DNA from 2 places in the Veillonella sp. T14073-2 genome. Region 1 is predicted to be linked to the other one. Evidence: riboswitches for the same ligand, from Rfam matches in the RefSeq annotation. Region 1 holds a riboswitch; the other holds the start of a gene.

What was found. A riboswitch is a leader RNA that binds a small molecule or an ion and turns the genes downstream of it on or off. The one in region 1 is predicted to bind cobalamin.
Region 2: another riboswitch for cobalamin. It lies ahead of nikB (nickel ABC transporter permease); the one in region 1 lies ahead of VCHSUH04_RS07725 (methylmalonyl-CoA mutase family protein).

Annotation. Positions count from the first base shown of each region.
Region 1 covers NZ_PPDC01000007.1:44,258-50,315, reverse strand. Annotated here, with positions in the region: gene rarD (EamA family transporter RarD) at 1-576, opposite strand, end outside; cobalamin riboswitch at 846-1,022, shown strand; gene VCHSUH04_RS07725 (methylmalonyl-CoA mutase family protein) at 1,316-3,478, shown strand; gene scpA (methylmalonyl-CoA mutase) at 3,483-5,672, shown strand; gene meaB (methylmalonyl Co-A mutase-associated GTPase MeaB) at 5,665-6,058, shown strand, end outside.
Region 2 covers NZ_PPDC01000001.1:195,730-201,787, forward strand. Annotated here, with positions in the region: gene nikC (nickel transporter permease) at 1-778, opposite strand, end outside; gene nikB (nickel ABC transporter permease) at 778-1,716, opposite strand; cobalamin riboswitch at 1,880-2,068, opposite strand; gene potE (putrescine-ornithine antiporter) at 2,573-3,904, opposite strand; gene argH (argininosuccinate lyase) at 4,521-5,948, opposite strand; gene VCHSUH04_RS01080 (argininosuccinate synthase) at 5,948-6,058, opposite strand, start outside.

The DNA of each region.
Region 1 (6,058 bases):
GGCTAGTGGTGTTAATAGCCAAGCCTCAAAGGCGATGCTCGTAAAGGGAGAGATGAGCAGCTTTTTTTTAACGACCCCATAGAGACCAAAGGAAACGGCGAGGATCATCGACACTAACGGCAAGGATCCCACTTGATAGGTGAGCAAGGCGATACCGATGGTAGCGATGAGGACGCTTAGCTTTTTCGGTACAGATAGAACCTCTTTAAATAGGATGACACCTAACACTACATTAAAGAGTGGGTTGATGTAATAGCCAAGGCTCGTGTCCATAACTTGGTTGTTGGCGATGGCCCAAATGTAGGTAAACCAATTTACGCTGATGATGACTGATGCTACCAACAGTAGTAATAGTTGTGAGCGCTGTTCTTTTAGTAATTGAAAGTCTTTTTTGAACTGTTTAAAATGTAGGCCAAATACGACGATGGCCATGCAAATGCCTGACCAGATAATGCGCTGCGCCAGTATATTATACGGTGAAACATGGTTTAATAATGCCCAATAGAGAGGGAGTAAGCCCCAGATGATATAGCAACTAAGGGCTGTCATTAGACCTTTTTTACTTGTGTGCTCCATAATGCCTCCTTGTGATTGTATTCATTATATCACGCATTGTGCTTGCATTTGTGCGTAGGCTTAGATTTTATGATGATTTGTACTCGATTTATAACTCGATTTGCAGACAATGAATACGTATATTTGTTAGCGATGAATACGTATATTTGATTGTGATGAGTTTTTATCATTTTAAATATGCATTAGTTATAACCTAAAATTTGATACTTATGATTAACTGTTATGTTCATTGACTTTGTGCATAATCTTACACTATATTGGACTTAGAACAACGAATATAGAGAATAGGTGTCACAAGACTTAATAGAGAAATCGGTACAAGCCGATGCGGTCCCGCCACTGTAAGGACGAGCCTGCTTTCAAAAATGTCACTGGAGAAATCTGGGAAGGCGAAAGCGAGGTGATGAGCCCGAGCCAGGAGAACTGCCTATTTGATAATCACCGTTATGTACCTACGAGCGATAGGAAGGGGATTGGGGTATGCTGGTTTCAGTGTTTTTTGGCGTACCTTTCAACAAGAAACCTTACGTGTCACTTTTGGGTGGCACGTTTTTTGTTGCCCTTGAAAGTGGCTGTTAAGCATATATATCAGGCTTCATAGTTAATGAATTGATGGACACATATTTGAGGTTGATGTGATCCAAGTATAGGAAAGCTCGTGTGATGTATATGCATAACAATTCGCAGGTACGGTGCGCTGTTTCTCGGTATGGTTTCGAGTTGAAAAGGAGGCACATATATGTCTGACAAAAAGACTTCGAAGGACGCAGAACGCGATTTATTGGCACCTGTATCCTTTGACGAATTTGAGAAACCTACGTATGAACAATGGCAGGCTGAAGTTGAAAAGGCGTTAAAAGGTGGGGACTTCCACAAGAAGATGTTCACTAAAACCTATGAAGGTATTACGTTGCAGCCAATCTACACACCTGCACTGCATGGGGAAAAAATTCCAAAAGGCGTATATCCTGGGGCAGGCGAGTTCCTACGTGGCACTAAGGCAAGTGGTTATATTAAAGAGTCTTGGGGCGTATCCCAGTACGTAGACGATTCCTTGCCTAAAGATGCTAACCATGCAAGTTTATACGAAATTGTAAAAGGCGGCACCATCCACAACATCCGTCTTGATGAAGCGACACGTCATGATCAAGATGTGCAAGTAGGCGCATCCGTTGGCGTTGGCGGTACATCTTTGTCAACTATGGATGACTGCAAACAATTGATTGAGCGTTTCAATCTTAAAGAAAATCCTTTATACATTGAAACAGGCGCTTCTGCGGCGATCTTGCTTGGTATGCTGGCTGCCACTGTGAAAGCCTCTAAAAAACAAACAGCTGACTTAAAAGGTCTCGTTGGTGCAGACCCTGTGGGCGTTTGGGCTAAAGACGGTGCATTGCATATTTCCTTAGATACAGCTTTTGATGAAATGGCACATACTGTTGTATGGGCTAAAGAACAAGCTCCAGAGCTTAAAACAGTGCTCGTGTCTGGTGATGTGTACGCTAATGGCGGCGCTAACGATGTACAGGAAGTGGCTTACGCATTGGCTACAGCTGTTTGCTACGTGCGTCAATTGGCACAACGGAACATCGATATTCACACTATCGCTAAGAGTATGATGTTCACCTTCTCCTTGGGTGCAAACTTCTTTATGGAAATCGCTAAATTGCGTGCGTTGCGCGTACTTTGGGCTCGCATCATGGAAGCGTTCGGCGCTGAAGAAGCAGACCGTGCCGTTCATGTACACGGCAGAACATCTGCTTTCACAAAAACTGTATACGACCCTTATGTAAACTTGTTGCGCAATACAACACAAGCGTTCTCTGGCGTTGTAGGCGGCTTGAACAGCCTTGAAGTATCTCCATTCGATCAACCAATTCGCAAAGCGGACGATTTCTCTCGTCGTATTGCTCGTAACATCCAAGTTATGTTGCAAACTGAATTCGAGTTGCGTCAACCTGTGGACCCTGTAGGCGGTTCCTGGTACGTGGAAACACTGGCTGCTGAATTATGCGAAAAAATCTGGGCTGAGTTCCAAACCATCGAATCTAAAGGTGGCATCGTGGCAGCTTTGAAAGAAGGCTATCCTCAAGCTCAAGTTAAAGCTATTCTTGATGAACGCTTCAAAAACCTTGCATTCCGCAGAGATGTGGCTGTAGGTAACAACATGTATGCGAACATGACAGAAGAGTTACTTGATCCTAAACCAGAAAATCAAGAACCATTGCGTCAAAAACGGGTTGCTCACATTGAAGAATACTTGGCGAGTGCGGAGCCAGATGCTATTTCTAAAGCACAGGCTACCCTAGAAGCAAGTACGACAGAGCCAGGCGCTTTGATTGGCCTCATCGAGCTTGGGGCGTTACAAAAGTTGACAATGCGTCAAATCCGTAAGTCTTTAGACGCTGGCGATATTTCTTCTGAAACGATCGAACCAATTACGGCTCATCGCTGGACTGAACAATTTGAAGCACTTCGCATGCGCACTGAAAACTATAAACAACGTACGAAAGACAATGTGAAGGTATTCTTGGCTAATATGGGCCCAATTCCTCAACACAAACCTCGTGCGGACTTCTCCACAGGCTTCTTCGAAGTAGGTGCTTTTGAAGTGATTAAAAATGACGGCCATGAAACTACGGCTGATGCTGCGAAGGCTGCTCGTGAAAGTGGTGCTGATGTTGTCGTTATCTGTTCCACAGATGATACATATCCTGAATTAGTACCGCCACTTGCGAAAGAATTGAAAGAAACTATGCCGAATGTAACGGTTATCTTGGCAGGGGCACCTCCTAAGGACCTTGAGCCTGTATACCGTGAAGCTGGCGTAGACGACTTCATTTCCGTTCGTGCAAATTGTTACGAAATCTTGAATACATTACAAGATAAGAAAGGGATGTGAGCTCATGTTTAAAAATCCAGACTTCTCCTCTCTTGGCTTGGGAACGCAGTCACCGACATCTCGCGATGCATGGCTTGCTGAACTTCAAAAAGAAACAGGAAAAAGCTTTGAAGATTTATATAATACAACAATGGAGCAAATCCAACTAAAACCTCTCTACACAGAGATGGATTATGAAGGGATGACACACCTTGACTATATGGCTGGTGTACCTCCATTCTTGCGTGGACCTTATTCCACAATGTATGTTACTCGTCCTTGGACAGTACGTCAGTACGCTGGTTTCTCCACTGCGGAAGAATCCAATGCGTTCTATCGGCGTAACTTGGCAGCGGGCCAAAAAGGTTTGTCTATTGCCTTTGACCTTGCTACACACCGTGGCTATGACTCTGACCATCCTCGCGTAGTAGGCGATGTTGGTAAAGCGGGCGTTGCGGTAGACTCCATCCTCGACATGGAAATTCTATTCTCTGGTATCCCTCTTGACCAAATGTCCGTATCCATGACAATGAACGGCGCCGTATTGCCTGTTATGGCGTTCTACATCCTAGCAGGTGAAGAACAGGGCGTTGATAAAAAGGTTATGGCTGGTACGATTCAAAATGATATCTTGAAAGAATTCATGGTACGTAATACCTATATTTACCCTCCAGCTACGTCCATGCGCATCATCGGCGATATCTTTGCTTACACCTCTCAGTACATGCCTAAATTCAACAGTATCTCCATTTCTGGCTACCATATGCAAGAAGCAGGCGCTACTGCAGATATCGAATTAGGTTACACATTGGCCGATGGTCTTGAATACATCCGTACCGGTGTAAATGCAGGCCTTCACGTAGATAAATTCGCTCCACGTTTGTCCTTCTTCTGGGCAATCGGTAAAAACTACTTCATGGAAGTAGCGAAAATGCGTGCTGCACGTATGTTGTGGGCTAAGATTATTAAGAGCTTCGGTTCTGAAAATCCAAAATCAATGGCACTTCGTACACATAGTCAAACATCTGGTTGGTCTTTGACAGAACAAGATCCATTCAACAACGTAGCTCGTACATGTATGGAAGCGATGGGTGCCGCTTTGGGCCATACGCAATCCCTACATACAAATGCACTTGACGAAGCCATTGCGTTGCCTACGGACTTCTCCGCGCGTATTGCTCGTAATACTCAGCTTTACATCCAAGACGAAACTAAGGTATGTAAGGTTATCGACCCATGGGGCGGTTCCTACTATGTAGAAGCATTAACTGATGAATTGATTCGTCGTGCTTGGGGCCATATTCAAGAAATCGAATCCCTTGGCGGTATGGCGAAAGCGATTGATACAGGTCTTCCTAAGATGCGTATCGAAGAAGCGGCAGCTCGTCGCCAAGCTCGTATCGACTCTGGCCGTGAAGCGATTATCGGTATCAATAAATATCGTCTAGATAAAGAAGATCCATTGGATATCCTCGACGTAGATAACACGGCTGTACGGGAAGCGCAAATTCGTCGTCTCGAACAATTGCGTGCTAATCGTGACGAAGACAAGGTTCAATCCTGTCTCGAAGCGATTACAAATGCTACAGAATCCGGGGAAGGCAACTTGCTTGCCCTTGCACTTGAAGCAGCTCGTGCTCGTGCATCTTTAGGTGAAATTTCCTTTGCTGTTGAAAAAGTGTGTGGCCGTCATAAAGCAGTTATCCGCTCTATTTCTGGCGTATACTCCAGCGAATATGAAGATGACGATGTAATCAAAGAAGTACGTCAAATGGCGGATGATTTCGAAGAACTTGAAGGTCGTCGCCCTCGTATCATGATTGCTAAGATGGGCCAAGACGGTCATGACCGCGGTGCCAAAGTTATCGCTACATCCTTCGCGGATATGGGCTTTGACGTAGATATCGGACCTTTGTTCCAAACTCCAGAGGAAACAGCACAAGATGCGGTGGATAATGACGTTCACATCGTCGGCTTCAGTTCTCTTGCGGCAGGTCATAAAACATTGTTGCCTCAACTTGTAGAAGAACTCAACAAGCGAGGTCGTGGAGATATTTTAGTTGCCATCGGCGGCGTAATCCCTGCTCAGGACTATGAGTTCCTACGCGAACATGGCGCAGTGGCTATCTTTGGCCCTGGTACAGTTTTGCCAGTAGCGGCGAAAAAATTACTAGAAACATTGACTAGTCACGTTCAAGACGAAGACAATGACTGATACTAAATGGCCTACTCCGGATGAATTGCGCAATGCACAGGATGCTACTTTCACCACTGGTGAAGGTAAGGCCCCAGAATTAGGTGTAAAAAACGCAAGCGCCGAGGGTAGTACGTATCGTCCGGACTGGGTGCCAGAAGATGCGAAGAAAGATGATACCTTTGCGTGTCACGTGATGAAAGGCGTCAAGGAAATGCATGACGGTTTATTGTCTAGCTCCGCTCATCTGGCTCCGTCGGTACGTCCCGTACAGCGGCGCAAGAAGTTAACTGTCGCTGATTATGTACGCGGTATCGAGCAGGGGGACCGCGTTATACTTTCACGGGCTATCACATTAGTAGAAAGTAATAATAAGGACCATTTCAAACTAGCTCAACAAGTATTGC
Region 2 (6,058 bases), on a different contig from region 1:
ACCAAAGGTTAAAGATAGCAACTACGATAAGGATGGACATACCAGGGAAGGCCATCAGCCATGGACTGGTTTGTAAATATTGACGACCTTCGTTAAGCATAAGGCCCCATTCTGGTGTTGGTGGTTGAGCACCAAATCCAAGGAAGGAAAGACCAGCAACCTCAATCATAATAGCCCCAATATCTAGTGCACCTGTTGTAACAACAAGAGGCATAATATTAGGAATGATATGACGTCTAATAATAGTTGATGTAGATGCCCCCATCATGACAGCAGCCGTTACATACTCTTCGCCACGAACTTTCAATGTCATAGATCGTACCAAACGAGCATATTTTGCCCAACCTACTACAGATAATGCCAAAATCGTATTCATAATACTACCACCCAAAATACCTGCAATGGCAATGGCTAATACTACACCCGGGAAGGATAGCATAATGTCCGCAAAACGCATGAGGACCATTTCGATTTTCCCGCCGAAATAACCGGCTATGGCACCGATAATAGTACCAATGCTTACCATAATCACTACGATGGATACACCCATGAACAAGGATAATTGAGTACCATAAATGATACGAGACAATACGTCACGACCCAGTTTGTCGGTGCCAAACCAATGCTGAGCACTAGGGGCTTGTAATGCTTTAGACATATCCGATGTGAAAGCATCTCCCGGCGCAAGCCATGGTGCAAAGATAGCAATGAATACGATGACAAGCATCAATGCAGTGTAGAAAGAGAACAATTTATGTTTCTGAATAAATTCTTTCATTATGCTCTCTCCCTTTTCAATCTAGGGTCCAACAGAACATAGGATGCATCAACTAGAGCATTGACACACATATATGCTAAGGCAACCCATAACACAAAACCTTCGATCAATGGATAGTCGCGCATGGTAATGGCATATACCGCCATATTCCCAAGGCCAGGCCAGGAGAATACCATTTCAACAACTGCAACACCGCCTAATAGCCAACCGATGAGAACACCTAATATAGTGATGAGTGGTAATACTGCATTAGGCAAAATATGACCGAATAAAATTTTCATCTCACTCACACCACGAGCACGTGCGCCGATGACATAATCCTTTTGCATTTCTTCAAGAATAACAAGACGAACTTGGCGCATGTACTTGGACCCAACTACAACAGCTAATGTAACGGCTGGTAGAATTACACCGATTGGAGTTACACGAGAGGACGCAATAGGAACGAGCCCTAATTTAAGACCAAAGATATAAATCAATACAAGGCCTAACCAGAATGATGGCATAGACACGCCTACAAAGGAAGCAGTGCGCAACAGATAGTCGATCCATTTGTTTCGATTTAAGGCGCTTATAATCCCTGCCGGCAATGCATAGAGCAATGTAAATACTAATGCTGTACCCGCTAACATAACTGTTCCTGGCAAAGCCTCTAACATACGATCTACAACAGGCTTTTTAGCAGAGTAACTCATGCCCAAATCACCGTGTGCAGCATTTACAACCCAATTAGCATATTGTACTAAGAACGGTTTATCTAAGCCGAGTTGCGCACGCGTCTCATCAATAAGCTCTTGAGATACAATTGTATCTGCCGTTTCTAGTAACATCGTTACTGGATCGCCTGGTGCTAAATAAGTGAGACAAAATGTTAAAAAAGTAATGCCAAACAGTGTAACAATGAATTGACCTAGCTGTTTAGCAAAGCGTTTACCCATAGGCGCCTCCTATACTCTCTAAACACTAACAACAAATCAAATAAAAACTAATGTTACTATCCGCGCAACGCAGTAGTAAGAGCCGAAATCAAGGAAAAATATAGCTCTCTGCGGACCAAAAAAAGGTTAGTCCACCTGACTAACCTAAATTAAGTACGGTATATGCATACCATACATTTAGAGCAGGCTTTCTGACTCATGATTCATCGCAACATTTCGACCTTCCCAGTTTCCCAGTGACCCTATAATGAAACCTTGCTCCTCATTACAGCTATTTGCATAGTATGGGATTTACACCCATTTTCCTCTTTTACGCTCGGTATACACCGACACTCATTAGTTCATTCATTTTTATCGATTATAAATATACTATATTAATATTCTGTTTGCAATACATATACCCCTTATGGGTATTCGTACATCGTAGATTTTCAATGTAATTTTTATACTAATAAAAATTATCGATTACTGATCAAATCCCTATTCATGTATAAACCTATACAAATCACTTTATATATATGTTTTTTCCCGTATTAACTGTATGCAACTGTATATATATTAATTATTATTATAATGGTAATTTTCTCATAATTTTTTTTTATACATACCGAAAAAACTTTTAATCACTTTAGCAACTGTCAATTATTTATAATAAATAAGGCCACAATTAATAAGTTTTATTGATATTAGTATAGTTAACATAAGTATATTATCTATACCTCTTTAATTTCCAAAAACCTAATATATGCTTAACTAAAATTAATATATTCTTACTGTAGCCACCTCACTCTTACGTACAACATCAAAAAGAGGCTGTTACTAGGTAACAGCCTCTTATAAGACGAGAGTTATTTAATTAATCGATACTTTGTTGTAAGCGGTGCGCTTTGCGTGTAGCCCACGCTTTACGCAAAACATAGATCACAAGACCAATGCTTACTGCCACTGCACTACCGAGCATAGCATCAACACCACATGCGTAAATAGCATACAAACAGTAGATAACGCCAACACCAAATACGTAGTTAGAGCGTTTAATGCGGCTTTCAGCTACGCCAGCCATACGCATCATTGTAGGTACTGCTAAGATGCACAATACATATGGTACTACGTTAGTTACAACCGCCAAATTTACCAATACTTCAAATTGCTCACGCAAGGAATCACTTGCAGTGAACAATGTAAGTAATGTTTCAACAGCAAGTAGAATGAATACGCCACGAACAGGAGCATCCTTACTATTTACACGAGCGAACACTTTAGGGAAGTAACCATGTTCCGCTGCGCTTTTAAATACGCGAGACAATGTGAATTGCCAGCAAAGTAAAGCGCCAAAGCAAGAAATAACCATTGCAGCCATCACGATGTTTGCAATTGTATCATTGAACATGTATACGAATGTCAAACCAAATGGTGCATTAGAATTTAACAAGTCGATGTTAGGCACGATACCGGCCATAACATTTGTGGACAAGATGTAAACCACTGCCACGGCTAATGTACCCGCCACAGTTGCGATAGGTACGTTTTTCTTTGGATTCTCAACAGCATCAGCATTAGCCGCTGCGGACTCAAATCCTAGGAATCCCCATAAAGTAAGGGAAATAGATTGTTTTATTGCATCAAAAAACGGAAGATCATTTGGGTTCCACGCTGCCCAATAGATAGACGGATCAAACCAATACCAGCCGATTGTACCAATTAATAAAACCGGCACAATAGAGCCCCAAATAGTCATGTTGCTGAGTCGACCTGTGAAGCGATTACCACGGAAGTTCAAAATCGCTGCAAACCACAAAAGCACAATTGTTACTTGGCTTGTTTGTGTTGCATTGAGGTCAACACCAAAGAAAGCTGCGCCATAACCTACGGCAGATACCGCGATGGCGATATTAGCAATGATGAGAGATATGCTGTAAGCATAGCTCGCCATAAAATGTCCAGTTTTACCGAAGCGGTGTTCTGCATAACCGCCCATGCCCCCCTTAATCTGGGAGAACATACCCGCTTGAGCAAAAATATACGCTAACAGAAGCGCACCCACAGCTGTTACGAGCCAAGATAAAACTGAAATAGTACCAACTTGAGCCAAATTAGTTGGTAACATAATGATCCCAGCTCCTAGCATATTGGCTGCTACCATTGTGGTTAGCTGGAATACAGACATTTTTTTAGCGGTGGTTTTCATGTATCAATCCCCTTTCAAAAGGTGAATTTTTTCTCGTCCATAATTCACTTAAATATAATATACCGCTAAGTAAATTCAGTTCGTGCTGTGATGGGCTTGAATGTGAATTTACCGTTGTTATTCTTATTACGAATTAAATAATAACACCTATGAACTCAAAATGAAAGTACTTTATTGGCGGACAAGCATTATTACACGAATTGAATAAATTATAGTTAATTTATCATCTAAAACGAACAGAACTCATTTTAACAATGACAGAGTATATTTTTACCCCATTTTATTCTGTTTATATATGTGATTTTTACTATCTATCATGGTTATAGTGTCGTAGTACAAGACTATTGTTTTCGCGCAGTCCACTGTATGCGTACACAAATTTACACTATTTCAATAGTAATTTATCAATTAGAATAGCGCTCTTTTTAGGTGTTATCTATCATATAAATAAAAAATCGATATACACATAAGCTTAAAGGTTAATATAAAGCGCTTTAATATAAGACTTATATGTATATCGATCTTAAAATTTTAATATCACAAGTAACTGTTACGCTGAATGTTACTCTTGTACAGGATGTGGCCCTAAATCAAAACATTAGGCTTACTAAATCAGTTATGCTTGCACAGATTCAACAATTGCTTTCCACTGAGCAATTTGTTTTTCTTCTCCGGCGATAACAGCTTTACCATTGTTCCGTTGTCTTTCCACACATTCTGGAGCAGTACCAGAATAGTTATTACGGCCAGCTATGCAAGCTTCGATGGAAATAGCATCAAGGATATCTGCATCAAAATGGTCGGATATAGCTTTGAAATCCTCAACGGATAAATCAAGCAATACGCAACCTTTTTCGATGCAATGATGAACAGCATTCCCTACGATTTCATGCGCTTCACGGAATGGAACACCTTTTTTTGCAAGGTAATCGGCCATATCTGTAGCATTGGAGAAGTCATCATCGAGGACAGCTTTCATATGAGCCCCATTAACCTTCATGCCGCGAATCATAGCCGCATTAATGGACAATGCAAAGTGCACTGTATCGATAGCATCAAAAATGCCCTCTTTATCCTCTTGCATATCTTTATTATATGTAAGTGGCAAACCTTTTAATGTAGTTAATAAACCTAACAAGTGGCCATAGGTACGACCTGTTTTACCACGAACAAGTTCACATACGTCAGGATTTTTCTTTTGTGGCATAATGCTAGAGCCTGTACAATGAGCATCATCAAGTTCTATAAAGTTGAACTCGTTTGTAGACCACAAAATCAATTCTTCACTGAGACGGCTCAAGTGCATCATCACGAGAGACGCAAAGGACAGGAATTCAACCACGTAGTCACGGTCGGATACGGCATCCATACTATTTTCGTAAATACGGGAGAACCCTAATAGCTTTTGTGTATAGGTTTGATCAATACCGTACGTAGAACCGGCTAAGGCCCCTGCACCAAGAGGCATGATATCTGCATGCTTAAAGACCATCAACAAACGATCAAAATCACGTTCTAACATGGAGAAGTACGCCATCATATGATGACCAAATAATACGGGTTGTGCCCGTTGTAAATGCGTATAACCCGGCATGATAACGTCGCTGTATTTTTCAGCTGTTTCGATGAGGGCTTTTTGCATATCTACGATAAGCTCGCCCATTTCTACTACGGCTTTACGTACGTACATGTGCAAATCTACTGCACATTGGTCATTACGGCTACGGCCTGTATGTAAACGGCCACCTGCTTCACCAATATCATCTGTTAGGCGCTTTTCAATATTCATATGAATATCTTCAAGAGCCACGGAGAATGGGAACTCACCTTTGTCGATTTGGCCTTTAATCTTTGTTAAGCCCTCAACAATAGCATCTCGATCTGCGTCGGAGATAATATTTTGTTTTGCCAGCATTGTAGCATGTGCTTTACTGCCTGCAATATCTTCGGCGTACATCCGCGCATCAAAAGCGATAGAGGATGTAAAATCCTCTACCGCTTTATCAGTGCCTTTTGTGAAACGCCCGCCCCACAATTTAGCCATTATTTACCTGCCTTTTCTTTCATTAATGCATTAATTTTAAGAGGTAAACCGAACAAGTTGATGAAGCCAGCCGCATCAGCTTGGTTGTATACATCATCTTCTTCGAATGT